2 regions of the Paenibacillus sp. Soil724D2 genome follow, and region 2 is predicted to be linked to the other one. Evidence: riboswitches for the same ligand, from Rfam matches in the RefSeq annotation. Region 2 holds a riboswitch; the other holds the start of a gene.
The links. A riboswitch is a leader RNA that binds a small molecule or an ion and turns the genes downstream of it on or off. The one in region 2 is predicted to bind FMN.
Positions count from the first base shown of each region.

Region 1 (15,134 bases), on a different contig from region 2:
CAAAACCTATCGTTTCAACAGCTGCGATGATACTCGTTTCGCAAGGCCGCTTACGACTTGACGACCGCGTTGATCGTTGGCTTCCAGCGTTTCGACCACGTTTGGAGAGCGGTGAATTCGCGGCGTTGACGATTCGGCATTTGATGACACACACGGCAGGGCTGACTTACCGCTTTTTTCAGGAAGAGAATGGTCCCTATCATCGAGCCGAGGTATCGGATGGTATGGATCAGGCCGGTATCACGTTGGAAGAGAACCTCCGTCGTATCGCCTCTGTTCCGCTCCTTTACACGCCAGGCACCCAGTGGAAATATTCAATTGCCACTGATGTTCTGGGCGCCGTGATTGCGAAGGTTACAGATTCACCGCTTGGTGAAGCCATACGTACGCTAGTGACAGCGCCGCTTGGCATGGACGACACTGGGTTTACAGCAGTTGATCCAGTGCGACTAGCGACGGCCTATGCCAATGCAAATCCAGAGCCACGGCCCCTGCATGATCCCGATAGCATTGATTTTATTGAAGGTACGGCGGGCTTTCGGCTTGCCCCTGGCCGGGCACTTGATAATTCGGCCTATCACTCCGGCGGAGCCGGCATGGTCGGGAGCGCCGGCGACTTATTGCTGCTGCTGGAAGCACTACGTAAGGGCGGAGCGCCCCTGCTGCCGGAGAGTCTGGTTCGCGAGATGACGACCAACCAACTCGGTGATTTGCCAATGGCCTATTGGCCAGGACGAGGCTTTGGCCTAGGATTTACGCTGCTCAAAGATCCTATCGCCGCAAACACTCCGGAATCACCGGGCACCTGGCGTATGGGGGGGACCTATGGTCATTCCTGGTTCGTTGATCCTGAGAAACGACTAAGTGTCGTAGCGTTTACCAATACAGCTTTGGAAGGCATGTCAGGCCAGTTTACCGTTGATCTTTGTGAAGCCGTTTATGACGGGATCAGGAACGAATGAATGAACGGAAGATAAACCCCATATTCTTTATCGCTCTGGGCTTATTCGGCGTGTATACCATTGAGTTTGGCGTTGTCGGAATATTACCAGCTATTACGGAGCGTTACAATGTCAGTACGTCTCAGGCCGGCATGCTTGTCGGGGTGTTTGCACTTGTTATAGCACTATGTGGTCCCTTTATGGTGCTGTTTCTTTCTAAATATAATCGTAAAAACGTAATGATGGTGTCTTTACTCGTTTTTGCTGTAAGTAGTTTATTATCCGCTTATGCTCCTAATTTTTATGTTTTGCTGGCGCTTCGGATTATCCCGGCATTGTTCCATCCCGTATATTTTTCCTTGGCCTTTGCAGCTGCAGTTTCGCTCTATCCAAAGGAAAAATCCACTCAAGCTTCTGCGAAAGCATTTGTTGGTACTAGTATGGGTATGGTACTTGGAATTCCGATAACAACCTATCTCGTAGATCAATTCTCATTCGAGGCTGCTTTTATATTTTGTGCCGTTGTAAACACCGCTGCTACTGTGGGGATCGCCATCATGCTTCCGAACTCGTCCAAAGCTGAGAAAGTCTCTTACGGGAAACAGCTCGGTATATTGCGTAAAGTCCCCCTATGGATCAATATTGGAGCAGCAACATTCATATTTGCCGCTATGTTTTCGGTCTATAGCTATGCTGCCGAATACTTGGAACAAGTGATGGGGTTGAGCGGGAGAATCGTTAGCGTCATGCTTGTCATTTTCGGTGTTGGGGGAGTGGCCGGCAACTTATTGGCAGGGAGACTGATTGGTAAAAACAAGGGCAGAACGACTGTTTTTCATCCGATCGTATTAGCCACCTCTTTCTTACTGCTCTATTTGGGAGAAAGATCCATTGTGCCTATCATTGTCATAATGGTTTTGTGGGGAGCCGCTCATACCAGTGGACTCATCGTAACCCAGATATGGTTAACTTCTGAAGCTCCGGAAGCTCCTGAATTTGCCACGGGGTTGTATATTTCCTTTATCAATCTGGGTGTGTCCATCGGTTCCTTAGCAGGTGGGTGGTTTATTAGCACTACAGGAATGAAAGGGACTATATGGAGTGGCTTATTGTTTATTATGCTGGCACTTCTATGTATTGGGTTTAAAATTGCTTACTTCAACCGAAAAGGGTTACAGGTAAATCGAGGCTCAAACGGTGTCTAACTGGACAGCAAGGAATATGAGAATAAGGGCGTCGAATAAGAAAAATATGCTATAATTCAGTGAGATTTATTTCCAGATACATAAGATGTGATTATCGATTTAAAACTGGATCCGAAATCCATACGGGCCTTGCAGGCTATTGGACTTTCAACGTAGGGGCCCAGGATCAGTCCGGCAACAGCCGAAACGGAACGATTCATGGCAGTCCCAAACCGATTAAGTAGTGACTTGTGGAGAATAAAGACGTACCATTAAAGCAGGCGCTTAGGGCGACCTGCTTTATTCTTTGAAGTAAAGGGTTTTCTGGAGGAACGAAATGAACTTATTTAAAGAGCCGATTCATTATGATGATCCTCTTCTTCGTATTCAAGTGCTTAGCTTTAATAGCATGAAAATATGTCAAGATGGGTGGCATTTTCATCCTCAAATAGAGATTATAGCTGTTCGGTCTGGAAGAATGGAAATTCATACACCTGCGGAGGTATACCACTTGCAAGCGGGAGATGTGCTGATTTTGGGTTCTTGCCAACCCCATCTCGATCTGAGAAAGCAAAACGAGGTCGTTGATTATGTGGCGCTTCAATTTGAGCTGGAAGCCTTCTTTGATTCCAACATGCTTCCATACTTGTATCTGTTTCAGGAATCAATGCTACCATTAGTCGAACTAAACACATTGTTTAAAGAGAATTCTGAACTGCGTCAGCAATTCTACAGTACGGTCATTGAATTGCAGCTGGAACATCAGCAGAGACAGAGGGGCTATGAGCTCGCAATGAACTATTTGGTAAAGAAATGTATTTTTTTATTGTTACGTCATGACACCATAGGATTGTTAGGAACAAGCCGATCGATAAATGACTCCAACCTAAAGCCAGTGTTCGATTACGTGGAAGCCCAATTATCTAATAAAATAACCGCCCAGCAAGCATGCCATCTCGTCAATTTCAGCTATACCTATTTCCTTAAATATTTCAAACAGATCATGGGCATTTCCTTCACAGACTATGTGATTCACCGCAGAATCAAATATGCTGAACGTCTGCTTTTGACTGAAGATCTTAGCATTGCTGAGATTGCCGAACTTGTCGGCTTACCGAACATATCCCACTTCTACAAACTATTTAAAAGACTCCATCAAAATTCCCCTAAAAGCTTTAAAGACACTATGATAGCACGAACTCATGAAACTACTAGCATAGTCTCAATGATCACAACAGAATAGCATCATAATGGAGTGGAATCGGATATGGGCAGCCTATTTCTTTACTGCTACTATAGGAGAAGAGATTAATACGAAGGAGCTCATACAATGTCACCTGACTTTCCAACAAAAGGAACAAATGGCGTACGGTTTGTTTATTACACAGATATTGAAGTTGATAGTGTCGCCTTAGCAGGGACCTTTAATAATTGGAATGGCGATCGAAACTACATGAACAAAAGGGAAGATGCGAAAGGTTGGGAGATTGAATTAGCCATCCCTAAGGGAAGACATCTTTATAAGTTTGTAGTGAATGGGGAAGCATGGATTTTGGACCCATTGAATCCGAGTGTGTCAGAAGATGGGCAAAATAATTCGGCCATAACTGTTACTGAACAGGGAGAAGTACTGATCCGAACAAATGAAATTTCAAAAGAGCAACCTGGATATATGTATGAAAACTTTACGGCTATCCAAAGTCCCGAATGGATTAAAAAGTCGGTGATTTATGAACTTCATCTCAGGGCGTTTACCGAAAATGGTTTTAATGGACTATCAGAGAAGATTGACTATTTCAAAAAAATGGGAATCAATACACTATGGCTGATGCCTTTCAATGAAGTTGGACATGAAGGAAGGTTAGGTAAATATGGCGACCCCTATGCGGTAAAAGACTTCTATTCCATTGATCCCAGCTTTGGAACCAAAGAGGATCTACTTTCATTTATTCGAAAAGCTCATGACAACGGGATCAAAGTCATTTTGGATTGGGTGTTGAACCGCACAAGTGTGGATCACATTATGACAAGAAGCCATCCGGAATATTTCACTCGAAATGAACAAGATGAGATCTATTATGATGTGCCTAATCGAGCGTATTTTGCCGGTCTAGAATTTAGTAACCGCGAGATGAGGAAATATGTCATTGAGGCTATGAAATATTGGATAGTCGAGTTTGATTTTGACGGTATTCGATTGGACGATTCGGACATAACTCCCTTTGATTTTCTCTCTGAAATTAAGCATGCGCTGCAAGAAGTAAAAGCTGATCTCATCCTAATCTCACAGTCCTACGATGAGTATCATCATATTGAATCTTGTGACTTGACCTACGACGGCAGTCCCCGAATTCTAATACGTGATATGGTTGATGGAACGATCGCTCAGAGCGATTTTATAGCGATTTATAACTCTTATAAGTACAGCTTTCCTAGGAATGCGCTAAGAATGAGATGGCTGGAGGAAAAGGAACGGTCAAGAGCATGTAACTTTTTTGGCGAAAAACTTGCAAAGGCTGCGGCTTCTATCTTGCTGACGCTTGAAGGTGTTCCATGTATGATGATGGGGCAGGAATTTAATGAGAGTACGTTGGAAACATGGACATCCTTATTCGATGAATATAAGCTGAACTGGAATCAATTCGATATGGATATGTTCGAGCACTATCAATTTCTGATTCATCTTCGGACGAACAATCCGGCATTTTGGATGGGAGATTTAACGTTCATTCGCAACTCTGAAGAGCAGGTTTTATCTTACTTGAGGCAACACGAGGATAGTAAATATTTGATCATAGTTAACTTGTCAAAGGATGCTTTATTTGTTCAATTTGACAATGACGCGTTGGCAGGCGAATTTATCACTGATAGAGAAAATATGATCTATCTTACCGGAAGGGACGACCGCCGCGTTGAGAATAATTCATCCAGTCTATGGATTGATAGCTATGAAACAATGATATATAAAAAATGATAGTGTTACCGAAAAGCCCTCTTTGAACACATACAAAGAGGGCTTTAACAATAAGTAAAAACTATTGGTTTTTAGCAAGTTCTTTTCTGTTTGGTGCAATTGGAGGTTGTTCTAACCATTTATTTTTTATCATGAGATCAAACCAATTTTTCGATACAGTCAAATCCTTGAGAATGATCCGCTCATAATCAAGAATTAGATCAGACCTCATGGAACCCGCTAGTCCTAATCCATGATAGGATTGAGAAGTCAGAAACAAAAAACCAGTATGAAACATGATAAGTTTATCTGAAAACGGTGAGTCTGTAGATTCGGTTATTTCCGTTTCCCATGACATCGGAACAGGTAAATTATCATCCTTTAGTTTTTTGCTTAGCAATTGAATGTGGTCATTTGAAGTTTGAACGGCGTCTGTTAGAAATTTCCTTATTTCTTTGGAACCGGCAATTTGACTAAATGCAATTCCAAGTGTTTTTGCCATAATACTTTTCTTTAAGTTAAGTGAAATATTGCCTATTTCTATGGCTGAAAGAGGACGTTTATCTCCCCAAAAACCATCGAGATATTTTTTGCTATCAATAAACTCTGGGGTTGTACGCGGGAAAAAATAAGGATCTCTTTGGAAGTGTCCCTTTTCGAGTAATAAATCAACGGTGCGTTGGTACATATTTTTTCCATCCGTCAAACAGGAATCAAAAAAATCTCTTAAATCTTTTCTAACGGATGTAGTAAGCGAATAGATGTGACCGTTTAAACCATGTATGGTCATGAGATACAAATAATCCAAACAGAAAATATCTGAAAATAACCTTCCAATATTGGGATTGGTATCTGCTTCTGTAAACCCTATAGGTAATGGAAATCCATCATTAAGCATAAAGGTAGAGACCTGCTGCATTTGATTCTCTGAAATTTTTATTGCATCGTTAAAAACCTCTCTAATGGACGTATCCTCTATTATTGAAAGCATATATTTATTTACTTGATTTACCATAGATTCGTTTACATATTGCCCCCACAAAGCTCCGATTTCCGTTGAAGTTAGTTTTAATTGAGTAGTGTTCATATCTGTATCACCTCTAAAAATTAGATTGTCCAATTTGAAAAGGATTTATCATTTATCTCCGATTGAAACTAGAACAGGTGCAGTAAGCTTGTACCACACCAACATGCCAAGAGAACTCAGACCTACCAAAAATAAAAGGCCGTAAACATGTTTAAAAGAATAAGGAAGTGACGTATTCTTTTGAATTTCGAGTAGTATGCCGCAAATCGCAACTGAAATTGAACCTCCAAAAAATTGGATCAGCTGCATAAGTCCCATGCCAGAGCCTATTAATGATTTTGGAAGAATGCGTGAGGTCTCGTTGTTCAAAGATGCAATCGTTGCTGAAAAAGCAGGCGAGAAACAAACATAACCAAAAAGTAAAACGATTGGCGAAGCGCCGAGAGTCAAATAAAAAGCAATCATCACGAAAGATAAAATACAATGCCCTATAAACATAAAGCGTAGATTACCGTATCGATCTATCCATCGTCCGACGAAGCGTGTCAAGAATGCCGACAAGATGGCGCCTGGCGCAATGGTTAAGCCAATCATCATAGCTGATTGATCGAACACTTTAGCTAACACCAACGGCATAAGAAATAAATTGCCAAGGTTCAATACTAAGATACAAAACCCGATCATAACAAGCTTACGATAAGCTGGATTGGTCAGCAGTACAGGGTTAATGAATGTTTCTTTCCCATGTTTCAAGTGCCAAGCATGAATAAGCAATGAAATACAACTGACAGCAAGCCATGTCCCAGAAACTTGCGTCACAGCTAACAGCAGCGAAGTCGCATTGACGATCGTTAAGAGACTGCCCAGAATATCGAACCGAAAGGTTGGCGTATTTTCTTTGGGAAGCAAACGCACAAGGATGGGAAGAATGATAAGAACAAGGCAAGTGATTGCGAACAATCCGTTCCAACCCAAGTATTCGCTAATCAAGCCGCCAACGATCGGACCGAGTCCGAAAGCCATTGCACTCCCTGCGGAAATCATGGCGATGGCTGACCCGCGCCTTTCAATTGGAATATATCGACTTGCTAATACTAAACCAAGGCCTGCCATTACCCCTGCGCCTGCAGACTGAAGAATGCGAGCCATGAGCAAAGCATGGAATTCCCGGGCAAATAATCCGAAAACCGATGAAGATCCAAGCACCAAGAGCCCCACGGTCAGCAGCTTGCGAATCGGTACGACATCTGAGAGCCTGCTGTAAATCACTGTCGATAAGGCATACCCGATGGAGTAACTTGAAATCACCCACGATCCGAGATCGGCGGTGATCCCAAGATCTTGAATAATACTAGGAATAGATACATTGAACATCGTCGTATTCATGACAACAATGAACAAGCCAATTGTCCATACCGGCATTACAATTTTATCGTTCATCTAATACCATCCTGTCTAACTAGAGATCTGTTTTATTTATCCCCCTATTATACAAATGTCAGTCAAACATAAAAAGAGCTGCCCGCGGCAGCTTTTTTAGTTTCTTTGGTTTGCTGACTATTCCTTACATGCATAATAGAATGTTCTTTTATCCACACTAGAAGGTATGAAGCAAAAAGCAAAAATGCGAGGGGGAAAGATCTAAAATGGAAAAGATATTACTGCGGATTTTATTTGCCTCATCATTAGCAGCTGCCCCATTCATTTTGAAACGTAAAAACCTGCTCATGTATCTGACTATATTCTTTTCGAAATGTGTTTTATCAAGTTCGATCGATTCCTACTTTATTAAAAAAGGGAAGATATCGTACCCCGTTCGTCCTTTCGCCAAAGTATTTGACACGAATATTTTGTACGATTTGTTATTCTATCCGCTTTTAAGTGTTATCTGGGTAAGATCGACTTATCAGAGCAAGCCAGTTGAACTCCTCACGAGAAGTTTATATTTTAGTGGACCAATGACTTTACTTCAATGGTTTTTAGAGAGAAAAACCGATTTGTTTAGATGGAAATCCTGGTCTGTTCTTCATACATTTGCATCAATTAATTTTACTTTGTTTACAATAAGAGCGTTTGTGGGTTTATTAAAAAGGATTACGCCTGAAGTAAGAGGAGGACATTTTGTAGAGGAACGATCCCATAGCAAGATGCCATCACCTGAGTTCATAGCAAGTTTAGCAAATCACCGACTGCCAGATGACAACTATGCACAAATCCAATAAAATTGAGAAACTATTATGGGCCATCGCACTCCCTGGGTTTGGTCAGTTTTTAAACGGGAAATATGTTAAAGGAATCACGTTAATTATCTTGGAATTTATCGTGAACTACATGTCAGATCTCAATCAAATTATTATTGACAGTTTCCAAGGAAACATTCAAGAGGCCATCCAGAAAACCGATTATCATTGGTTAATGTTTTACCCTTGTCTCTACATGTTTGGTATCTGGGATGCTTATAAAGACGGGGGAGATACGACAGAGTATGCGTATATTCCTTTTGTATTAGGCGCTTTTCTGGGGACGGTAGGAATCATCTATTCGGATGTGTTTCAACCTTTCGGTAGTCTATTAGGTCCGGTTTGGCTGCCTATGCTATTTTCATTTGTTGGTATTGCAATAGGCGTTGTTCTATTTCTTTTTTTAAAACGACGTCATTCAACACTTTAAAGGGTATCCCTGTCAGATAGATAAGACAGCTGGAGATCCCTTTTTCTTTTTTGTATCTATTACTTGTGCGTTCGTATATGGTTTATTCGAATAATAGGATTATATATCATGTGTGTTGGTATATTACCCAATCGTCATTTCTCTCGTACGCATAAGATATAGTATGGGGGAAATGGGGGGGGGGGAAGTAATGCCGAAAAAAGTAGCAGTGAATAAAGAGCCAGTGAAGAAAGATATTCTAAAAAAAGTAATAGAAATGCCGGAAAAAGAAATAGTGAATAAAAAAATGATGAAAAGTACGAGTGCAAGGGAGGGGAGAAATGGTATGACGAGAGTCTCAAGGGAAGAAATTAGTGAAAAAATTAACGAAGCGATAGATGCATTGGGAGCCTCAAAGCGAAGTGTCTCTGCAGATAAACTTAGACGAGCAGAGGAAGAGATTGATAAGGCCTTACGTATTCTTTTAAGAGCGCAACGTGAAATCAGTACGAGAAGAAATTGGTATATATCAGAGTAAAAAATATATGATTGAAGCCAAGCAGGGATGAAATTCCTTGCTTTTTTTATTTATAGGTGTTAATATCACTTTCAACGTTAAACGTTTATATGAGCCAAATAAACAAACGAATAAGATTTGAACCTTCGGGGCAGGGTGAAATTCCCTACCGGCGGTGATGGATACGGAAGTATCTAAAGCCCGCGACTCCCAGTCTGTATAGAGTGGGACTGACTTGGTGAAACTCCAAGGCCGACGGTATAGTCCGGATGAGAGAAGGTGAAGGACAACTTGTTAAAAATTCAATTTTTAATAGGTCTGTTTGTCAATGCCCCTGTTGATTCTAAACAGGGGCATTGTCTCTTTCAGGAGGTTCAATTCAAAACATCATAAAGGGATCTTTGAGCTAATCTCAAAGTCTCTCTTATTAGGAGGTTTTTGAATTGGAAAATGTATTTAAGCTTGGAAGTAAACGCGCAAGTTTGTATTCATCAAGTATCAGGGGTATCAGGGGTATCAGTGGTATCTGGTATGTGGCACTAGGAGCTACACTTTGGGGGTTGGACCCTCTATTTCGAATCTTATTGTTGAAAAGTTTTACCTCTGCACAAATTGTATTCATTGAGCATCTGCTGCTGGCCTGCTATGCGCTTCCGGTGCTGATGAAGTACCGCAAATCCTTAGCCGGCAAACTAACACTAGCTGTTATTGGCGCTCTTCTATTTATTTCTTGGGGTGGATCGGCCATAGCCACCATACTCTTCACTTCGGCTTTCGCTCACGGCAGTGCTAACTCCGTACTGCTGTTGCAGAAATTACAGCCCTTGTTCGCCATCGTATTGGCTCGTTTACTGCTTAAAGAGACACTGCCTTCCAAATTTTTTGCCTATATCATTATGGCGCTGTTAGGTACGTATCTGCTGACGTTTGGTTTTGCTTCACCGGAGATGGGCTTGAAGGACTTAGGCACGTTAAGCTGCTTATTTTCAATTCTAGCGGCCGTCTTATGGGGGGGATCGACCGTCATGGGTAAATTCCTGCTGCAGAAAAATTTGGATTTCCCTGTTGTCACATCGCTGCGCTTCCTGATGGCGATCCCGCTGCTAACGATTGTTCTTTTGGTAAGTGGCGATGCTTGGCATGTAGGCGGTTCTAGTGGTGATCTAACACTTATTGCAGTGAACCTTTTGTTCCAAGCCTTTTTCCCGGGGTTGATCAGCATGCTCCTTTATTATAAAGGGCTATCATCGACAAAGGCATTCTTTGCAACGCTTGCCGAGCTTGCTTTTCCAGCTGTAGGTGTATGTATAAACTGGGTTGTATTTGGTCAAAAGCTGACTGTAGGACAACTCGTAGGCTTCGTGTTTATTTGGTTAACCCTATGGTTAATGAGCCGCAGTAAAGGAAATGTCTAAGCCATATCAAATAAGAAATTATATATTGAACGTAAAAAGAACCCGCTAGATTTAGCGGGTTCTTACTATTTTCTTAGAAACTAGCTGCAACATCTTTTGCTTGTGCAATTGCTTTTTCTTTAATGGATTGAGCTTTATCCGGCGTTACAGCCATGCCTTCAACAAAAATGGCTTCGAAGGAAGGGATACCGTAGAATTGAGAGACTTTTTTCAGGTAGCTAAAGCCACTTTCAAATGCTGCAGCAGGACCTTCGGAATAAATGCCGCCACTCGCTTGAATATGAAGGCCTTTTTTGTTTGTCAACAAACCAACTGGACCACTTTCCGTATATTTGAAAGTTTTACCTGCAACGGAAATTGCATCAATGTAAGCTTTCAATACTGGAGGGAATGAGAAGTTCCACATTGGAGAAACAAAAACATATTTATCGGCAGCCACGAATTGGTCAACGAGTGCGCCTAAACGTGCAACTTTTGCTTTTTCTGCATCAGACAGCTGGTCAAAAGCTGTTCCTGATTGAAGTTTCCCCCAACCGCTGAATACATCAGCATCAATTTGAGGAATATCTTGTTTGAAAAGATCCACATGAATAACCTCATCGGATGGATTCGCTTCACGGTATGCCTCGATAAATTCTTTACCTACCGCTAGGCTGAATGATGTTTGGTGATCATGCGGGTGTGCTGTGATATAAAGTACTGTTGCCATAATTAATTACTTCCCTTCTATACTTAAAATAATTACAGTTGTTATTATAACTTATTTTCAGTAAATATCAAACAAAAAATTAGTTACTTATAATAAAAGGCAAAAATGGAGTGGTCCAACACCTATTTTAATAGAAATAGATCATTGTCTATCCGTTATAAGTTCAAGGTCCATACCTCTAATAGAATAAAAACATAAGATATACAATTGGTTTAAATGGAGGTGTCTAGCTTGTGGTGTTCAATACCCATAAAAAAAATCAAATGAATCCAACTACAAGAAAACATATACGTAAAAAGAAATGTATCATCAAAAAAAAGAACAGCTGTGTAACATCCGAGATAAAATTGAGAGACTCTAGTACTGGCCGGAAAAAAGATTGTAAAAAGAAAATAATGATAGGTAGCCCTCATAGAAGGAAAAAACGGAAACCTGCAGCTTGTCCTCGACCAGAAATTAATATAACTGTTCCGCAAGGACCACAAGGTACGCCGGGACCTCAAGGACCACAAGGTACGCCGGGACCTCAAGGGCCACAAGGCACACAGGGATCACAAGGGCCACAAGGCACACAAGGACCTCAGGGACCACAAGGCACACAGGGTGCTCCGGGGCCCTCGGGACCAATCATCATCCCTATTGTCAACTCTTTGCTAACTGCTGACAGATATTTATTTATTGCGAACACAGATGTTACTCTCCCAACAGTTATTCCTGCAAATCAATTCACAAACGATGAAAATGAATCAGTAGCTGAATTTACTGATCTCAATCAAAATAGTTACGCTAATCTCTACATTAACGGGATCATGCAAGTTGGTGTCTCTTATAATGTGAGTACAAATGCCTTGACCATTATAACCGGCAATGACACCATTTTTGCAGGAACCCCAATCATACTTGAGATCGTTCGATTATCGATTCAAATCATTTCTTGAAATGTTCGATTGTTCGCAATTGATCAGCCCTTCCCTTTTTCTATCACTAGCATAATCTACTTGAGAGAAGGGAGGTGATATAAATGCCAATTACAAAACCCTTCATGGCTTCCAGAAGATTTAGTGCTACTATAGCGGACGGGACAGGTGTAGGTGCTGCATTTAATATTCTTGCTACAGCCACCACCAATGACGCCGGTGCTGCTGCCACAGCTTTTCCAACTGCACCTGCGTATTATAATCTTTATATTAATGCACAGATTCAAACAGCTGACACTTCAACAGTTACCACTACGGCTATTACCATTCCAGGCGGTGATGCACTCGATCCTGCGACTCCAATTGTGATCGAATTTGTTGTAAACTAATTATTTTTCTTGACAAGCAGAGGATCGCCTAGGGAGCATATATAGCTCGCTTATAGGCGGTCTTTTTTTATGAAAAGAAGCATAAGAAAGAATCAAGGTATTTGATTGTTTTGAAGATTTACAATTTATTATCTTGTGGTTGACACAGGAAAAACAAAAATACGTTATTTTTGTTATGTGGGAACGGTCTCACACGAAGAAATGGGGTTGAAGCATGGAGCTTACGATTAAGGAAATTGCCCTGCGTGCCGGTGTATCCAAATCAACTGTGTCGCGGGTGATTTCTGGCAAGGGCTATACAAGCTTGGAGGTACGCGATAGGGTACTCCAGCTGATTGAAGAACTGCAATACAAGCCCAACGCAGTGGCAAGGGCTATGGTTTCACAGAGAACGCACAACATTGGCGTACTCATTTATCGCCAGCATCATCCTATTGCGTCTCATCCGTTTTACGGCAAAATTCTTGATGCTATTTTGATGACAGCCGCAAGCTTGAATTATTCCGTTTTCGTTACGACAGATCATGATATGTCGCTGCGTTCTGCTGATTTTATGATGGAGAAAAGGGTGGACGGATTGATCCTAATCAGCCGATTGCAACAGAACGTCATTGATTACATTGCTAACTTCGGAGTTCCATACGTGATGGTCAATGGCTCCACGGATGTCGACGGGGTCATGCATATTGTCAATCAAGACGAGGAAGGCGGACGGAAGGTCGCTGAGTATCTAACGGATTTAGGGCATCGTCAGATTTTCGTGATCGCCGGACCGCAGACGCATCGCAGCCATAATTTGAGGCTGAAAGGTTTTAAGAAGTACATGGCAGGAATTGGTGTTCCGATCTCAGCATCATCGATCTTACAGGCATCGACCTCCACCTTCGGGGAAGGGTATGAGTTAATGCGCAGCCATTGGGAGCAGTTTCGTGCAGGCGGGTTTACATCGCTTTTTGCCACCAACGATATGATAGCGCTGGGCGCCATGAAGTTTATGTTGGAGCAATCGGTACGCATACCTGAACAGGTAGCGGTTGTAGGCTTTGATGATATCGATTTTGCCGCAATGTTCTCACCCTCTTTAACAACCGTCAGGGTCAATACAGAGGAGATGGGGACTCAGGCCTTGAGCTTGTTAGACAAGCTCATCCGTCAGGAAGCTAACATTGAGAATCCCAAGCAGCTTGTACCCAAATTAATTGTCCGGCAATCGACCAAATAATTTTTATAGGAGAGGAGTGGTTAGTCCGCATGCGCTGGTATCTAAAAGCGATAGGTCCACGTAAAATCGTGGAATTTATCATACTTATTGTGTTCGTCATCTTTTTCTTGGGCCCGCTGCTCAACCTAGCCATACTTGCTTTTACTGGAAAATGGACCTACCCAGATATCTTGCCGCATGAGTGGTCACTGAAATGGTGGACATTTGTGTTACAGCAGGAGGATATCGCGAAGTCGATCGGTTTGTCGTTTATGATCGCATTCATCGTGACCGCTCTATCCATTGTGCTTTGTATCCCTGCAGCCTATGCGTTTGCTCGCATACGTTTTCCGCTTAGTCGGTTCTTCTTGTTCTCATTTCTACTGACTCATGCTTTTCCGAAAATGGGACTTTATGTATCGATAGCCGTGCTCTTTTACAAACTCGGACTAATGAACACTTTGATAGGCGTTGTCTTGATCCATATGATCAATGTGCTCATGTTCATGACTTGGATTCCCACGGCAGCTTTCCGCAATGTGCATACAGCTCAAGAGGAGTCAGCCAGGGATGTGGGGGCGAGCCCATTCCGCGTATTCCGCAGTATTACGCTGCCGATGGCGATGCCGGGTATTATCGTGGCTTCGATCTTTACGTTCCTTAACTCGCTTGATGAGGCTCAGGGTACTTTTCTGGTGGGTATCCCCAATTACAAAACGATGCCGATCGTCATGTATTCTATCATCAGCGATTATCCGGCCTACGCGGGTGCTGTATTTTCCATTATTTTGACAGCGCCGACGATTATCCTACTGCTGGCCGCGCAGCGCTTTGTGAGCGCAGATATTATGTCCAGCGGCTTCCAACTCAAATGACGATAGACCAATTAGCAAAGCAATGCTTCCGATGCGAGTTTTGTTTCGAAGTAATCGCTTAGAAGCAATGCTCAACAAAACTTTTAGGGGGCACCTATGGACATTCAGCTTTCCGTTCAACAATTGACGAAGCGTTATAAAACAGGAGAAGGCGTAACAGGGATCTCCCTCGATGTTCGCAAAGGCGAGCTAATCACACTGCTGGGCCCTTCAGGCTGTGGTAAAACAACGGTGCTTCGCAGCATCGGCGGGTTTCTCGACCCAGATTCAGGCGACATTCTCATTGAGGGCAAAAGCGTGCTAAAATCACCTCCGGAAAAACGTCCGACTTCCATGGTGTTTCAAGGTTACAATTTA
Region 1 is NZ_LMRY01000056.1:224,533-239,666, reverse strand. It holds gene ASG85_RS31275 (serine hydrolase domain-containing protein) at 1-962, shown strand, start outside; gene ASG85_RS31270 (MFS transporter) at 959-2,146, shown strand; gene ASG85_RS31265 (AraC family transcriptional regulator) at 2,463-3,368, shown strand; gene ASG85_RS31260 (alpha-amylase family glycosyl hydrolase) at 3,456-5,099, shown strand; gene ASG85_RS31255 (DUF3231 family protein) at 5,161-6,165, opposite strand; gene ASG85_RS31250 (MFS transporter) at 6,214-7,545, opposite strand; gene ASG85_RS31245 (CBO0543 family protein) at 7,752-8,327, shown strand; gene ASG85_RS31240 (hypothetical protein) at 8,311-8,775, shown strand; gene ASG85_RS31235 (hypothetical protein) at 8,966-9,292, shown strand; FMN riboswitch at 9,410-9,556, shown strand; gene ASG85_RS31230 (DMT family transporter) at 9,754-10,686, shown strand; gene ASG85_RS31225 (FMN-dependent NADH-azoreductase) at 10,760-11,395, opposite strand; gene ASG85_RS37380 (DUF4183 domain-containing protein) at 11,629-12,333, shown strand; gene ASG85_RS31215 (DUF4183 domain-containing protein) at 12,417-12,701, shown strand; gene ASG85_RS31210 (LacI family DNA-binding transcriptional regulator) at 12,916-13,923, shown strand; gene ASG85_RS31205 (ABC transporter permease) at 13,953-14,777, shown strand; gene ASG85_RS31200 (ABC transporter ATP-binding protein) at 14,874-15,134, shown strand, end outside.
Region 1: linked by a shared signal. The riboswitch ahead of ASG85_RS31230 (DMT family transporter) and the one ahead of ribD (bifunctional diaminohydroxyphosphoribosylaminopyrimidine deaminase/5-amino-6-(5-phosphoribosylamino)uracil reductase RibD) in region 2 are both predicted to bind FMN.

Region 2 (15,134 bases):
TGAGAGCGACCTGTTCTTGGGTCAGTCTGCTGTCCTCGATCCAACAGTGTCTGCATCGCTTGCCCCCGTTCCAACCGTTCCATGTGAACGTGTACTCATGCCCGCGTGGACATTCACTGACCATGTGTGTGGAATTGTTCGTGTAAGTCTTTGACAGCAGCTTGTACCCTTCGTCTTCCAGTGACTTGACGATCACTGGCATCATCTTCTCGCGTAGTTCTTTTCTCTTCAAGTATCCCATCGGCATTAGAACCACCATCCCGACATCATGATGACAAACATTAACCCAAGTGTACCGTAGAACAACGACTGACTTCCTGCATCAAATTCTTCCAACCCAAAATACTCGTCTACTCTGCTCTTTAGCTTCAACATAACAATTCCCCTTTGTTTGTTTGGTCAAGGGGTCTAGCACTGGTATCATTCGTGAACTCCGCACCCATCAGGCGTTTCTACAGGGTCACCGACAATCGTATTAACGTCGACCATTTCTTTAATATTTTCCATGGCGACTTTCATGAGGCCTTGAATCGGGTGTTCGGACATGATCGTATTCCTCCTTAGAGTTGTTAGCCAGATCAACTGGCATCGGAAGCAAAAACGTCAAAATGCAATAATGGTTCATTTGTATAGTGCCCTTAGTGGAATATCGTTATGTACACTTTAAGAAGCAGTTTTAACTCGTGACCTTATCTTCATTGTTTTCAAAACAATTTGAATCCATGTGCGAATACCACCTTTTACTTTGGCAGCTCTGCTAATTAAACGAACTCCTGCAACTACTACAAACCATACGCGGATACGTCCTGCAAAACGAAAATCGGTAGAAAATTGCTTCTCATTGTATTGCGGAATGACATCAATCTGTGGCTTAGCCGTTAATTTCACATAGCGAATGGAAAAACCAAGCAGCGAAGATTTGATTCCCCATATAGCCCCTGTTGTAATTGCTGTTTCAGGAGCATCACCTACGCCTACACGAGTTATCCATTTCAAATCGGTACATTCGACTTTCGCTAATGTCTGCTTCGTCCAATCATAAAGGTTTAATGTATGTACAAGTGCTTCCTTTGCTTGATTGTAAAGGTAGATTATTTTTTCTTTGGTGATATGATCCTTGTTTTCATCTTTAAGTTCGGAACTGGATTTGGTTATGGTTTCAGATTTAATCATGATCCCCTTCGTAAAGCCTTTGAATTGTATGATTGGAATGACGTAACGATAGCGTATAAGCCCGAATAGCGCCCGCATTTCCACTGATAATGTATCGTTGTCCTTCACTCTGGTGAAGTTGAACTCTCCACGAATGAAACTGAATAAGAAAACGATGATCGCAAAAATGATCAAAAGAAACACAATCCACAGCCACAACAACTTAGAATCCCTCCTAATATAGGGATCTTTGAGCTATGCTCAAAGTCTCTCCGCTTTGGGATCTTTGAGAGCTATGCTCAAAGTCTCTCCGCTTTGGCATCTTGAGCATTGCCCAAAGACTCCGTTTAACAAAAAACTCCGCCTGCAAGAAAAAGTCTTCTCGTAGGTGGAGTTAGTATGACCCTAAAAAGGAAATGAAATGCATGTATGCGAGTCTTATTCTGTTTCATCACTTACATCTTCAAGCGTAAGCTGCTTCTGATCCCCGCCTAATCGGTCAAATAATAGACGTGTTTCTTCTTCAAGATCGAAATTCCCTTGGAAGCTTGCTGAATCTGGGAGCTCTGTAATCGAACTAAGCCCGAAGTATTCTAGAAATTGCTTGGAGGTTCCGTACAATATCGGTCTACCTACCGCATCGGCGCGTCCGACTTCCGTTATCAAGTCTTTGCCGGTTAAGGTTGCCAAGGCCCGATCGCATTTCACGCCGCGGATCTCCTCAATTTCGACCCTTGTAATTGGCTGTTTATAAGCAACGATGGATAAAGTCTCTAACGCAGCTTGAGATAAGGATGATCGTGAAGGTGAATAAGCTAATCGTTCAAAATAGGGCGCATGCTCAGCTAAGGTTGTTAGCTGATACGCTCCAGCTACTTCCACAATCTGAACGCCACGACCCTTTCGTTTGAACTCTGTTCTCATATCTTTAAGCAGATCACGAACCAAATAAAGATCAAGCTCCATGACTTCAGCTAATTGCTTGGCATCCAAACCTTCGTCGCCAGAGGCAAAGAGCAGTCCTTCAATAATTGATTTCATCTGTTGGAAATTGAGTGTCAATGTCAGAAACCTCCTCTTTCGCTTGGATGACGATGTCTTCAAACAGCTTGTACTGATAGCAAATAACTTTTTTCATTTTCATTAATTCGAGTATCGCTAAGAAAGTCACAACAATTTCTTCACGTGTCATTTCGTAATCGAATAGCTTCGAGAAAAGCAGCTTGCCGCCTTTAACTCTAAGTAAATCGACTACCTCTCTAATGCGTTCTTTGACAGATATTTCATCTCTACGTATTCTCGTAACCACATTGCGGTTAGCCAGCTTCCTTAGCGTTCGCTGAAAGGCAAACAACAGATCTGCGACATCAAGCCCCTCAACCGGGTTCTCCTGGATGTCAGGCAAGTATGATGTCAAATCCTCAGGTTCTCGCGTGTAAACCAGACTACGTTCTACTTCTTTATCCCTAAGCATATCGGCAATCGATTTGTACTTTCGGTATTCAATCAGCTTCGCAACAAGTTCTGCGCGAGGATCTAGCGAGTCGTCCATATCATCAAAATATTCATCAAATTCAATAACAGGCGGCTTAGGTAATAGCATTTTGCTCTTGATAGAGAGGAGAGTTGCTGCCATCACAAGAAATTCACTCGTAATATCCAGCTCCAATTCATGCATGGCTTGAACATAACCCAAGTATTGGTCTGTAATTTCTTTGATCGGAATATTATAAATGTCAAGTTCATTTTTATCGATAAGATGAAGCAATAGATCAAGGGGGCCTTCAAATGCTTCTAGCTTATAGGTTACTTTCATTTCGTTCTCCCCCTTGTCATATTGAAAATAGATTCATAACAAATTGCGCGGCAAACGGATAAACATGTCCGAGCGCCCATTGACCAGCTGGTGTAATCAGTAAAACAATAACTAGAATAAGTGCATAACGTTGATTCCGTGTAAACCATCCTTGCTTGTGAGAAGGAACAAGTCCTTTCAAAACATGCCATCCGTCGAGCGGGTAAAGGGGCAGCATATGTATGAGACAAATCATTAAATTAACGATGACGCAGTACTGCAAATAGACTCGCCACTGTTCAACGGTTATGGACTCGGTCCCTCCTAACAAAGCAGGAAGAAAGAAGTAGAGCCACCAGAAGAACAAAACGAGCAACAAATTCGTAAAAGGACCCGCTAAATAAACAAGTGTATGGGATAGCCTCGGTCTTTTCTTAAATCGTGATTCATCTACCGGTAATCTCTTCGACCAGCCATAGGGTCCGAAGATGATCATAGCTAGCCCCAAGGCATCTAAATGTGCCAAGGGGTTTAGCGATAACCGTTTGCTTTCTCGAGCTGTACGATCTCCGAGCAGCCAAGCTACCCCCGCATGAGCTGCGTCGTGCAGCGTCATTGCGATCAGAAAAGCGAACAACCTGGGCAGCAGTGTTTCCAGATGATAATAAGAAAGCATTACGAAGTGAATTGCTTCGTCAAATTCGCCATTTCAATCGCTGTTACGGCAGCTTCCCAGCCTTTATTTCCAGCTTTGGTACCCGCGCGTTCCACCGCTTGCTCAATGGAATCTGTAGTCAAGACGCCGAAAATCGTAGGTACGCCTGTTTTCAGGTTAATAGCAGAAACACCTTTCGCTACTTCGCTGCACACATAATCAAAATGCGGAGTTGATCCTCGAATTACCGCACCTAGTGTAATAACAGCATCGTATTTCCCGCTTTCAGCCATTTTTTGAGCGATTAACGGAAGTTCAAATGCGCCTGGAACCCAAGCAATATCTACTTCATCTTCATTTACACCATGACGTTTCAGAGCGTCCTGTGCGCCACCCAACAATTTGGATGTAATAAATTCATTGAAACGACCTACAACGATACCATATTTTAAATTTTGCGAAATTAAATGTCCTTCAAAAATGTTAGCCATGGTGAGATACTCCCTTTCTTATTTGAACAATTATTTGGATTAGATTGGATTTAAATGCCGCTGCCCGAGTCGTGGAAACTGAGCATATGACCAAGTTTGTTTTTCTTCGTTTGTAAATAATGGAGGTTATCAGCCTTACTATCCATTTGAATCGGAACCCGCTCAACCACTTCAAGGCCGTAGCCTTCTAGTCCTTTAATTTTGCGAGGATTATTCGTTAATAGACGAAGCTGCGTGATGCCAAGATCTTTCAAAATTTGCGCACCAATCCCATAATCCCGAAGATCTGGAGCAAAGCCTAGCTTAATATTCGCTTCTACGGTGTCTAATCCCTGCTCTTGCAAGGCATAAGCCTTCAATTTATTGATTAAACCGATTCCGCGGCCTTCCTGTCGCATATATAATAATACACCATTGCCCTCTTCATCAATCTGTTTTAATGCGGCATCCAATTGTGGACCGCAGTCACAGCGATGAGAATGGAAAACATCCCCAGTTAAACACTCGGAATGCACACGTACCAAAGTCGGTTTTGAAGGGTCAATTGTCCCTTTAACAAGGGCTACGTGTTCTTTGTTATCAAGCAGGTTCGTATAGGCAATTGCCTTGAAAACGCCGAAGTCGGTAGGAAGTTTAATTTCAACCTCACGTTCAACTAATTTCTCCTGCTGATTCCTGTAATGGATTAAGTCCTGAATCGTGATAATACACAAGTCGTGTTTCGTTGCAATCTCCATCAGATCCGGTACACGAGCCATCGTCCCGTCTTCCTTGATGACTTCACAAATGACGCCTGCTGGGTAAGAGCCACACAAGATAGCTAGATCTATTGTCGCTTCTGTATGTCCAGCTCTGCGAAGGACTCCCCCCTTCTTGGCAATCAGAGGGAAAATGTGGCCAGGTCTGCGGAAATCCTGCGGTTTTGTCGCGGGATCAATCAAGCCCATAATCGTTCTTGAACGCTCATGCGCAGATATCCCAGTGCTTGTGTCCATATGGTCAACAGAAACGGTAAACGCTGTTCCGTGATAATCCGTATTCCGAGCGACCATGGGAGGCAGCTCAAGTTCTTGTGCACGTTCTTCCGTTATAGGTGCACAAACGAGCCCGCGTCCCTCTCTGATCATGAAATTAATGACCTCTGGCGTAGTTTTATCAGCAAGTGCGATAAAATCGCCTTCGTTCTCACGATCCTCATCGTCTACAACAATAATGACTTTACCAAGTTTAAGATCCTCTAACGCTTCGTCTATGGTGTTGAAGTTTATTTGTGTCATATTCACCTCTCCTAAAAGCTTTGCTTTAGCAAAGCTGGCTTCGTAAGCGTAAACTTGAGTTTTGCTTTTGCAAAACTTTCTTCGTAAGCATAAACTGAGCTTTGGTTTAGCAAAGCAGGCTTCGTAAGCCTAAACTTGAGCTTTGCTTAGCAAAGCTTTTTTCAAGTTCCTACATAAAGCCGTTATCGGCAAGAAAGCTCGCAGTTAGCGTACTTTGCTTTTTCCCGTTTCCATCCGAAGATTCAGATGGACCGAACTTTAGTAGACGCTCCATATATTTGCCTAGCACATCGCATTCTATGTTGACTGTATCCCCGGCCTTTTTATCATGTAGGACCGTTTGAGCAAGGGTATGCGGGATGATGGATACCGCCACTTCACGATCATTTACATCAACAACGGTAAGGCTTATGCCGTCAACGGTGATGGAACCCCCGGAAATGATATATCGGAAAATATGCTTGTTCTCCGGTTCGAACCGGTAAACAACGGCATTTTCTTCGGGTATTCGTGAAAGGATCGTTGCGATTGCATCTACATGCCCTTGAACAATGTGCCCGCCGAATCGGCCATTCGCTGACATTGCCCGCTCCAAATTCACGCGTGTGCCTGTTTGTAGTTTGCGAAGATTCGTCTTGCGGTATGTTTCTGGCATAACATCCACGGAAAATGAGTCGTTATCAAAGGATATAACCGTCAAACAGACGCCATTTACAGAAATACTGTCACCCAGGTGGACATCTTCTAGTACTTTCTTGGCTGCGATGGTCAATACCATCGCTTGCCCTTGACTATGAATGCGGCGCATGTGGCCGATTTCTTCGATAATTCCGGTAAACATGCAAGTCCTCCATTCGTTAGCTCTTATAATTCGGATAGCCGGTTACGCATATATCCGGTCCGAACTGCTCGACCTTGAGTCGGTCGAGCGTAATCGCATCATCCATCTTCGCGAAGCCATCGAAGTTGATGTTTACAGGTGCTCCAGAGCCTCCGCCGATGAGTTTCGGCGCAAACATCAGCACCAGCTTGTCGATCAGGCGCTGCTCCAGCATAGCGCCGTTGAGCTTCCCTCCACCCTCTAGGAGGATGGAGCCAATCTCGCGCTCGCCGAGCTGCCGCATGGCGAGCGTTAGGTCCACCTGCGGGCCGTCCCCGCAGGTGAGGACCGTGATGCCGCGCGCTTCCAGCGCGGCACGCCGCTCTGCGGGAGCCTGTGCGCTCGCGAGCAGGATCGTCGGCTGACGATCCTGCTCCGTGAGCACCCGGGCGCCCTGCGGGACTCGCAGGAGCGAGTCCGCGACGATCCGTACCGGCTGCACAGCCGGTACGTCGCCGCGCGCGCTCAGCAGCGGGTCGTCGGCGATGACGGTGCTGACGCCGACCATGATCCCCTGATGCCGATGGCGCAGGGTATGAACGAAGGCACGCGACGCTGGCGACGTGATCCACTTGCTGTCGCCGGTCTTCGAGGCGATGCGACCGTCCAGCGTGCTTGCCGTCTTCATCGTCACATAAGGCATTCGGGTGACGATGTATTTGTTGAAGGCCTCGTTCATTGCCGCGGCCTCCTCTGCAAGCAGCCCAACCGCCACGTCGAGACCGTGCTCTCGCAGCTTAGCGATGCCTGTCCCAGCAACCTGCGGATTCGGATCCGTTCCAGCGACGACAACCCGTGACACGCCGGCCTCAATGAGTCGGTCGCTGCACGGTGGCGTCTTTCCAAAGTGACTGCACGGCTCTAATGTCACATAAGCCGTGCTGCCCTTAGCTTCCTCGCCTGCCATTTGCAAGGCGAGAACCTCGGCATGGCCATGTCCGCGCTTCAGGTGCGCTCCCATGCCAATGATGCGTCCATTTTTAACAAGGACACACCCTACTACGGGATTAATCCCTGTCTGACCAAGAGCACTTTCAGCCATTTGCAGAGCAAGTCTCATGTAAGCTTCGTCATTCAGTACATGCACGAAGTTCACCGCCTTTCAGGTTCATTCCAAAATTTGAATGCAAAAAGGCCCCTCCGTGTATCGGATAGGGGCCAGAGATTGTCTAGATAACACGAAGAAGCTTCATCCATCCATACTTGCCGCATTTTTGATCAAATCAAACAACAACGACGTATCTGCTTCAAAAAACAGACCTGCCGAATTTTTGTTTACGTGAAAAAATGTACAAGCATGCATAGCGAATCAAATGTTCGCGTTTTCCTTCTCCCATCCAGACTATACTGTCGGTTCCGGAATTGCACCGGATCAGCCGTAGCGAAGCTGTGTGTCAGGTACCGCTAGCTTCAAAACGGGTCACGGACTTATCGAAACCATGTAACGGGTACATGCTATCGAATCACCGCCGGTGTGGAATTTCACCACGCCCCGAAGGTTTTGCATACATATGAAAGTAACTTACAACTAAGAACTAGCTAAAAATTACTTTGGTAATGAAAAATTTATCACTCACACTTACAAAAAGCAAGTGCTTTTTTCCTTTTCACATTAATTTCTTACTTTTTCAATGAATTCACTCGGAATTAAATCAAAAAAGAAACCTATTGAAATAGATCAACAGGCCTCTTTTCGAATATGTCGAATTATACTTCTACAACTTCAACTTTCTCCATCAAATCTTTGCCTTTGAAAGCATCGACTAATTCCATTCCTTTGGATACTTTACCGAATACGGTGTGTTGTCCATCCAAATGCGGTTGCGGTTGGTAAGCAATATAGAACTGGCTTCCACCTGTATTTCTGCCCGCATGAGCCATAGCCAAAGAGCCGCGCTCATGTTTGTTCGGGTTGATTTCACAGTCGATTTGGTAACCAGGGCCACCAGTTCCTGTTCCAGTAGGGCAGCCACCTTGTGCTACGAATCCTGGAATAACACGATGAAAAACAAGTCCGTTATAGAAACCGGAGTTTGCTAATTTTTCAAAGTTAGCAACAGTATTCGGTGCATCGTTTTCGAAAAGATTGATAACGACTTCGCCGCCACCTGCTAGTTTAATTTTTGCTTGTTTGGCCATTTGTGGTCCACTCCTTTAGGAAATAATATCTTATTCTACTATGAAAACATCCATTTCACAAACTGCGCTATATTTCTAACACAATTCTCCCCCGACCATGCCCTGTTTGACTGCGAAAATGTGCTTCCCGCTCAAACGTAAAGAAGGAAACCCCGTGAAACTAGGCTTCCTTCTTTTTTATTCAAAACCATTTAAACGGTCTCGCTCATTTGTTTCATTCTTGCAGGAATGATGTCGTTGCCAACGATATTATCAAACGTTTCGCGTTTCACGACAAGATCACTTTGACCATCTTTCACGAAGACAACACCAGGACGGCGGATACGGTTATAATTGCTTGCCATTGCATAATTGTATGCTCCTGTGCAAGATACAGCGAGTACGTCACCTGAATTTACTTTTGGCAGGTTCAGATCCCAGATCAGCATATCGCCGCTCTCACAGCATTTCCCTGCTATAGACACAACCTCTGTTGGTTGCTCTGTAGCGCGGTTAGCCAACATTGCCTCATACACAGCATCATACAAAGCAGGACGCGGATTATCCGTCATTCCGCCATCTACAGCTACATATTTACGCACTCCTGGAATATCCTTTGTTGTCCCTACTGTGTACAACGTAGTTCCAGCGTCACCCACGATGCTCCGGCCTGGTTCAACCCAAATTTCAGGCATTGGAAAATCATTGCTGCCGAAGTTGTCTTTAATCGCGTCTGTAATAGCTTTCACATAGACGGCAACCGGAAGCGGGCTATCTTCGCTCACATAGCGAATGCCAAAACCGCCGCCAAGGTTAATGACCTTGAATGTAACGCCTATTTCTTTCCGAACTTGAACGGCAAAGCCAGCCACTTTCTCAGCAGCTATGCGGAAGCCTTCCACTTCAAAAATTTGGGAACCAATATGGGAATGAACACCCAATAGCTCCACGTTGCTTAATTGCGAAGCCTCCTGAACAGCGCGGAATGCTGATCCATTGCCCATGTCGAAACCGAATTTGGAATCCGTCTGGCCTGTAGAAATATATTCATGCGTGTGTGCCTCAACACCTGGCGTAATACGCAGTAAGATCTTCACCTTTTGGCGCTTCTCTCCGGCAATCGCATTCAACATTTGAAGTTCGATAAAGTTATCTACGACGAAACAGCCAATTTTGGCATCGATCGCCAATTCTAATTCAGTGATTGTTTTGTTATTGCCATGGAAATGAATGCGGTCCGCTGGGAAGCCGGCTTGTAGCGCCGTATAAAGCTCACCATCGGAAACAACGTCAAGTGACATTCCCTCTTCATCTACAATTCGGCACATGGCCATTACGCAGAATGCTTTACTTGCATAAGCCACTTGGAATTTCAGACCAGATGCTTTGAAAGCATCTACGAATTCACGGCAGCGCCCACGTACTAACGCTTCGTCAAATACATATAAAGGTGTGCCATATTCAGCAACTAATTTCGTTGCATCGACACCGCCGATTTCGAGGTGGCCTTGGTCGTTTATTTTACTAGTACCATGTAAATACATAGCTTTATTTCCCTCTCTCCCTGAACCATCTTCTTGCTATATTCCGCCAAGAGGTTAATGTACATTACTATTAAAAGTACCATATGGCATGCGCTTTTGACAATACACGCTTCGACATAAAAGCAAAAAAGGACAAGAGAATTCCCTGTCCTTTTTCTGCTATTTGGATTTTGGTTGACGTGTGCCATCGATCGGCTTTGTAATACTAAGCCGCGTTTTGCCTGCAAGCACCGGACGCCGAACCAGGATGGCAAAGAAGCTTTTGGCGTTAAATGGAATAAAGGGCCACATGTAGGGTGCATTAAAGGATTTCCTTGTCGCTAGCAGAATCAACCATATTGTTGAGCCTACTACAAAACCGGGCACATGGAAGATCGCCACGATGATTAAGAGCGCAAGCCTTACAATTCGATTCGCTAAACCCAGCTCATAGCTTGGTGTCGCGAACATCCCAATGGAGGCGAGTGCCAAATACAGGATAACCTCATTGATAAATAGACCGGTTTTCACCGCGATATCTCCAATCAAAATGGCTGCCACTAAACCCATTGCGGTAGCGAGCGGTGTAGGTGTATGTACGGCTGCCATTCGCATGAGATCAATCCCTATATCCGCTAACAAGAACTGAACCAATAGCGGCAGGGTTCCTTCCTTCTGCGGACCGAGAAATTCTAGTCCCGGCGGCTTTAAGGAAGGATCCATTACCATCATAAACCAAAGAGGGAGCAGGAAAATCGAAGCCATAATGCCAGCAAAGCGTACCCACCTTAAATAAGTACCGATGAAAGGCGTTTGTCGATATTCCTCTGCGTGCTGTACATGATGGAAAAACGTTGTCGGCAGGATCATGACGCTCGGCGACGTGTCCACAAAAACACATACATGTCCTTCAAGTAAATGAGCGGATACAACATCCGGCCGTTCCGAATATCGAACCATCGGGTATGGGTTCCAACCCTTATTCACAATCGCTTCTTCCAGTTGTTTTTCAGCCAGAGGAAGGCCGTCTATTTCAACATTCTTTATTTTATCTTTTACAGCTTGGACTAAGTCCGCATCAGCAATATCGTTAATATAAGCTACACAGACATCCGTTTTGGTTCGTTTGCCGATTTGCAAGATTTCCAGCTTAAATCTTTCATCGCGAATTCTTCGTCTGACTAATGTCACATTCAATAAAAGAGTTTCCACGAAGCCATCTCGTGAACCTCGAACAACCCGCTCTAAGTCAGGCTCAGCGATCGAGCGAACGGGATAACTTTTAACATCGATCGTAATGCCTGCTGTCTCCCCTTCAATGAAAAACGCCGTTCCGCCCATCAATACTTGTCCTACGACTTCAGACATTTTCTTGTAGGACTTCACTTGAATGTGCGGAATTAATTTCTCAATGAATGCTTCCAATGTATGATGTGAGACGGATTCTTCATCCGCATAAGTGAGACGTGTAATGATATCTGTTAACACCGTATCTTTGGCAAATCCATTGCAATAGAAGATGCCTACGCGCTTGGATCCGAACACCATTTCTCTGAGTATGAGATCGAAGCTTCGATCGAGTCCTACTCGTTCCTCCAGCACCCTTCGAACTTCTCGAATACTTCTGGGGATATCGTCCTGAATTTTGAGCTCCTTTTCTTCAGGCGTCATGTTGGTTATTGGATTGTAAGCAGATAAATTCCCCTCCTCATCTACGGCCAGCTTCTCTGTCTCTCCCTGTGATTCGTTTGATTCGATTGATTCGTTCGAGTCATCCTTATCGCTTCCATTTCCTTTTTTCACAATAAACTTCATTTGCACTCCTCCTTCAACACACGTTAATAAAACAACCACTCAAACAAGGATCCAAATACTTTACCGAAAATCATCGCCATTAAAAGCAAAATCATATAGGATCCCATGCCAACACGCTTGGCGAGGATGGGCAGCACGTTAATGATTTCCGTTAACGCTGCCGCTAGCATGCCAACAAAACATCCGGCAAAAATACCTACTACCGCTGTTCCCATGGGAAAAAGGTGCAGCTTAGCATCGCTAAAATCAACCCATGTAAATAAGAGTGAACCCATCACAACAGCCGCTTCATAAGCGTGTATTTTTGAAAACGAGCGTGTGATCTGGGCAAGTCTTGGAATAATATCCAGTACCACAAGGAACGCGACCATGCCGCTGCCAACAGCGATTCCACCTGCTAATCCGATAAAAGCCGCCAAGAGGGCTTCCCCAAATAGGGTAATCACGCACGGTCTCCTTCCTCATGAATTTTGATGTATTCTTCCGTTATCACATAATGGTTTATATTTTCCTGGTACATGAACATTTCCACTTCCAGCGGGCTTGGTTCTTCATTGAATTTCTTCTTGAACAGGTGGTTGAAAAAAATGACCATTCCAACACCAATACCTAGGGAATACGGGATTTGCAGAATGAGCGGATGCTCCACTTTTTTCCCTGTCATCAATTCATAAATGCGTTGGTGAACTTCCAGCATAGAAACATCCGCATGGAAATTCATGATGGCCAGCCCCGATCCGATGAACAAAAGAAGCCAAACCAAACCGATAAGTATTGGACTTGGCTTTCTAGAATCGGAGATAATCTCGAGAAGCACATGAGGTTCTCCGAAATGCTCAATTTGCAGCTGTGGATAAAGATCTTTCACTTTACGAACGATCAGCATCATATCAATGAGAACCCGATTGCCATCCTCTTGTTGCGGACGATGAATGATCAACTCGTTCAGAGCTTGCTCATATTCAGGTTCCACGAAGATCTGAGCGATATGACGTAAGTACACGACATTCCCCTTGCGAATACTAGCTTTTCGGCGAAGCCGGATGTATAGATATGGTTTTCCATCCTGAGCCATAGTTTCACTCCCCTCAGAGCTTTACGGTGAATCATCCATGTATAGGAGTAGTATGCAAAATCTTTCCTTCCCATAAACACCTGATAAGATGGTAAATTCTCCAGGAATAATGTCATCTGCATTATGGCATAGTAAGATTGAATAACGATAACTTATTCCATATAAAGAAGGTGATAACATGAAAAAATTCGCGTTAACACTAGTCATTATTGGTGCGCTGAATTGGCTCTTGGTTGGGCTTTTCGAATGGGATTTAGTTTCTGCTTTATTGGGAGGAGATTCTCATCGTGAATCTTCCGGTCTAAGCCGCATTATTTATACGGTAGTGGGCTTATGCGGAATTTACTGCGTGAGATTTTATTCAGACGACAGGCACTCTGCCCGATAAACATGCTCGTGATCACAAAAAGCCGCAAACTACCCACTAAAGAATTAGGGTAATCAGCGGCTCTTTTTTATGCAGAGCAGACTATCTGACTTGTTCAATCATTAATTTACTTTCCTCGTTTAAACCAATACAGATGACTTTTTTATTCAGTTGCTCATATTTCGTAATGGTTTTGGTTATAGCTGTTACAGCGGAATGATCCCAAACATGTGACGAGCTGAAATCAATCGTAATCGAATCGGGGTCGTTCCTATGATCAAATAACTCAATAAAATGTGCCATAGTTCCAAAAAACAGCTGACCAGAAATGCGATATACTTTTGAGCCATTTTTGTCGCTTGAAGTATGCGCCTTAATTTTGGCTGATCTCCAGCCAAATATCAAAGCACTTAACGTAACGCCTGATAAAACGCCAATCGCTAAATTGGATGTTGCTACAACGATGGCTACGGTAATAATCATGACTAGCGCGTCACTCCGCGGAATTTTAACTAAGGTTCTAAGCGACTGCCAATCAAATGTGCCCACGGATACCATGAACATTACACCTACTAGCGCGGCCATTGGAATTTGCTTGACCACATTGCCTAATACCATAATTAAGAACAGCAGGAAAACCCCCGAAACAAAGGTAGATAGTCGGGATCGACCACCCGATTTCACGTTTATGACTGTTTGACCAATCATGGCACAACCTGCCATCCCACCGAAAAAGCCAGACACGATATTAGCTATGCCCTGCCCTCTCACCTCTTTATTTTTATCACTTTTCGTTTCGGTCATTTCATCTACAATCGTTGCTGTCATCAGGGATTCAGTCATACCTACAACGGCTAATGCCAAGGAAATAGGTAATATATAGCCAATTGCTTGAAGAGTTAACGTTAAGTCAGGAATATGGAAGAACGGCAAGGTCTGTGTGATTTCACCCATATCGCCTACAGTTCGTAGATCTAGATGTAAGTTTATAGACAGTATCGTCATCACAATAATGGCAACCAAAGCAGAAGGTATGGCTTTCGTGATTAAAGGCAGCAAATAAATAATAGCCAAAGTACCAGCTACCATGGCATACATCTGCCAGCTTGCCCCGGTGAAATTAGTAAGTTGAGCCATGAAAATAATAATGGCGAGTGCATTAACAAACCCAACAATGACAGAGTGCGGAATAAACGTAATGAATTTACCAAATTTCAAAACACCCATCACATATTGAATTACACCTGTCAAAATACTGGCTGCAAATAAATATTCAATTCCATATTTCGCAACTAAAGGACCCATTAGAGAGGCCATCGCACCTGTTGCAGCTGAAATCATCCCCATCCGGCCACCTGTGAAAGATATCACTATGGCAATGATGAAAGAAGCATACAAGCCAACCATTGGGTCTACACCGGCTAGAATGGAGAACGCAATGGCTTCGGGAATTAAAGCTAAAGCAACCGTTATACCAGACAAAACATCCTTACGAATATTAAAAAACCATGAATCCTTCCATTTGCTATAAATCAAAAATACACACTCCTAAGTTAATTTTGGTGACTTTTCACTCTCAGAAAAGTCGGGACCGTTATTTGCAGTATTTATTATACACAAATCGAGACTATGTCTCTACATAGTCAAATAACCGTTCCTCCGAGGAGGAACGGTTATTTATTTCAAAAGCCTGTTATTGAGCAATCTGATCTTTAATCGATTGCAAAATTTTCTTTTCCAATCGTGATACCTGCACTTGGGAAATACCTAGCCTACTCGCGACCTCGGACTGCGTTTGATCTCGGAAATAACGGAGATAAACGATGAGCCGTTCTCGCTCCGAAAGCGTCCCAATAGCTTCATTCAGCGCAAGCTTTTCGAACCACTTTTCTCCGGACTCATCCGAAATTTGATCCATTAGCGTGATAGGATCACCATCGTTCTCAAAGACGGTCTCATGGATGGAAGAGAGAGGTTTGTTCGCCT
Region 2 is NZ_LMRY01000058.1:149,366-164,499, reverse strand. It holds gene ASG85_RS33290 (hypothetical protein) at 1-241, opposite strand, end outside; gene ASG85_RS39665 (hypothetical protein) at 247-375, opposite strand; partial or broken gene ASG85_RS37445 (sporulation protein YtfJ) at 439-546, opposite strand; gene ASG85_RS33285 (DUF2953 domain-containing protein) at 664-1,374, opposite strand; gene scpB (SMC-Scp complex subunit ScpB) at 1,591-2,193, opposite strand; gene ASG85_RS33275 (segregation and condensation protein A) at 2,177-2,968, opposite strand; gene ASG85_RS33270 (site-2 protease family protein) at 2,985-3,623, opposite strand; gene ribE (6,7-dimethyl-8-ribityllumazine synthase) at 3,623-4,093, opposite strand; gene ASG85_RS33260 (bifunctional 3,4-dihydroxy-2-butanone-4-phosphate synthase/GTP cyclohydrolase II) at 4,144-5,370, opposite strand; gene ribE (riboflavin synthase) at 5,540-6,211, opposite strand; gene ribD (bifunctional diaminohydroxyphosphoribosylaminopyrimidine deaminase/5-amino-6-(5-phosphoribosylamino)uracil reductase RibD) at 6,228-7,337, opposite strand; FMN riboswitch at 7,572-7,754, opposite strand; gene ASG85_RS33245 (peptidylprolyl isomerase) at 7,958-8,389, opposite strand; gene lysA (diaminopimelate decarboxylase) at 8,581-9,912, opposite strand; gene ASG85_RS33235 (spore germination protein) at 10,072-11,706, opposite strand; gene ASG85_RS33230 (stage V sporulation protein AB) at 11,730-12,152, opposite strand; gene ASG85_RS33225 (stage V sporulation protein AA) at 12,149-12,781, opposite strand; gene ASG85_RS33220 (DUF378 domain-containing protein) at 12,960-13,169, shown strand; gene ASG85_RS33215 (SulP family inorganic anion transporter) at 13,251-14,681, opposite strand; gene sigF (RNA polymerase sporulation sigma factor SigF) at 14,842-15,134, opposite strand, start outside.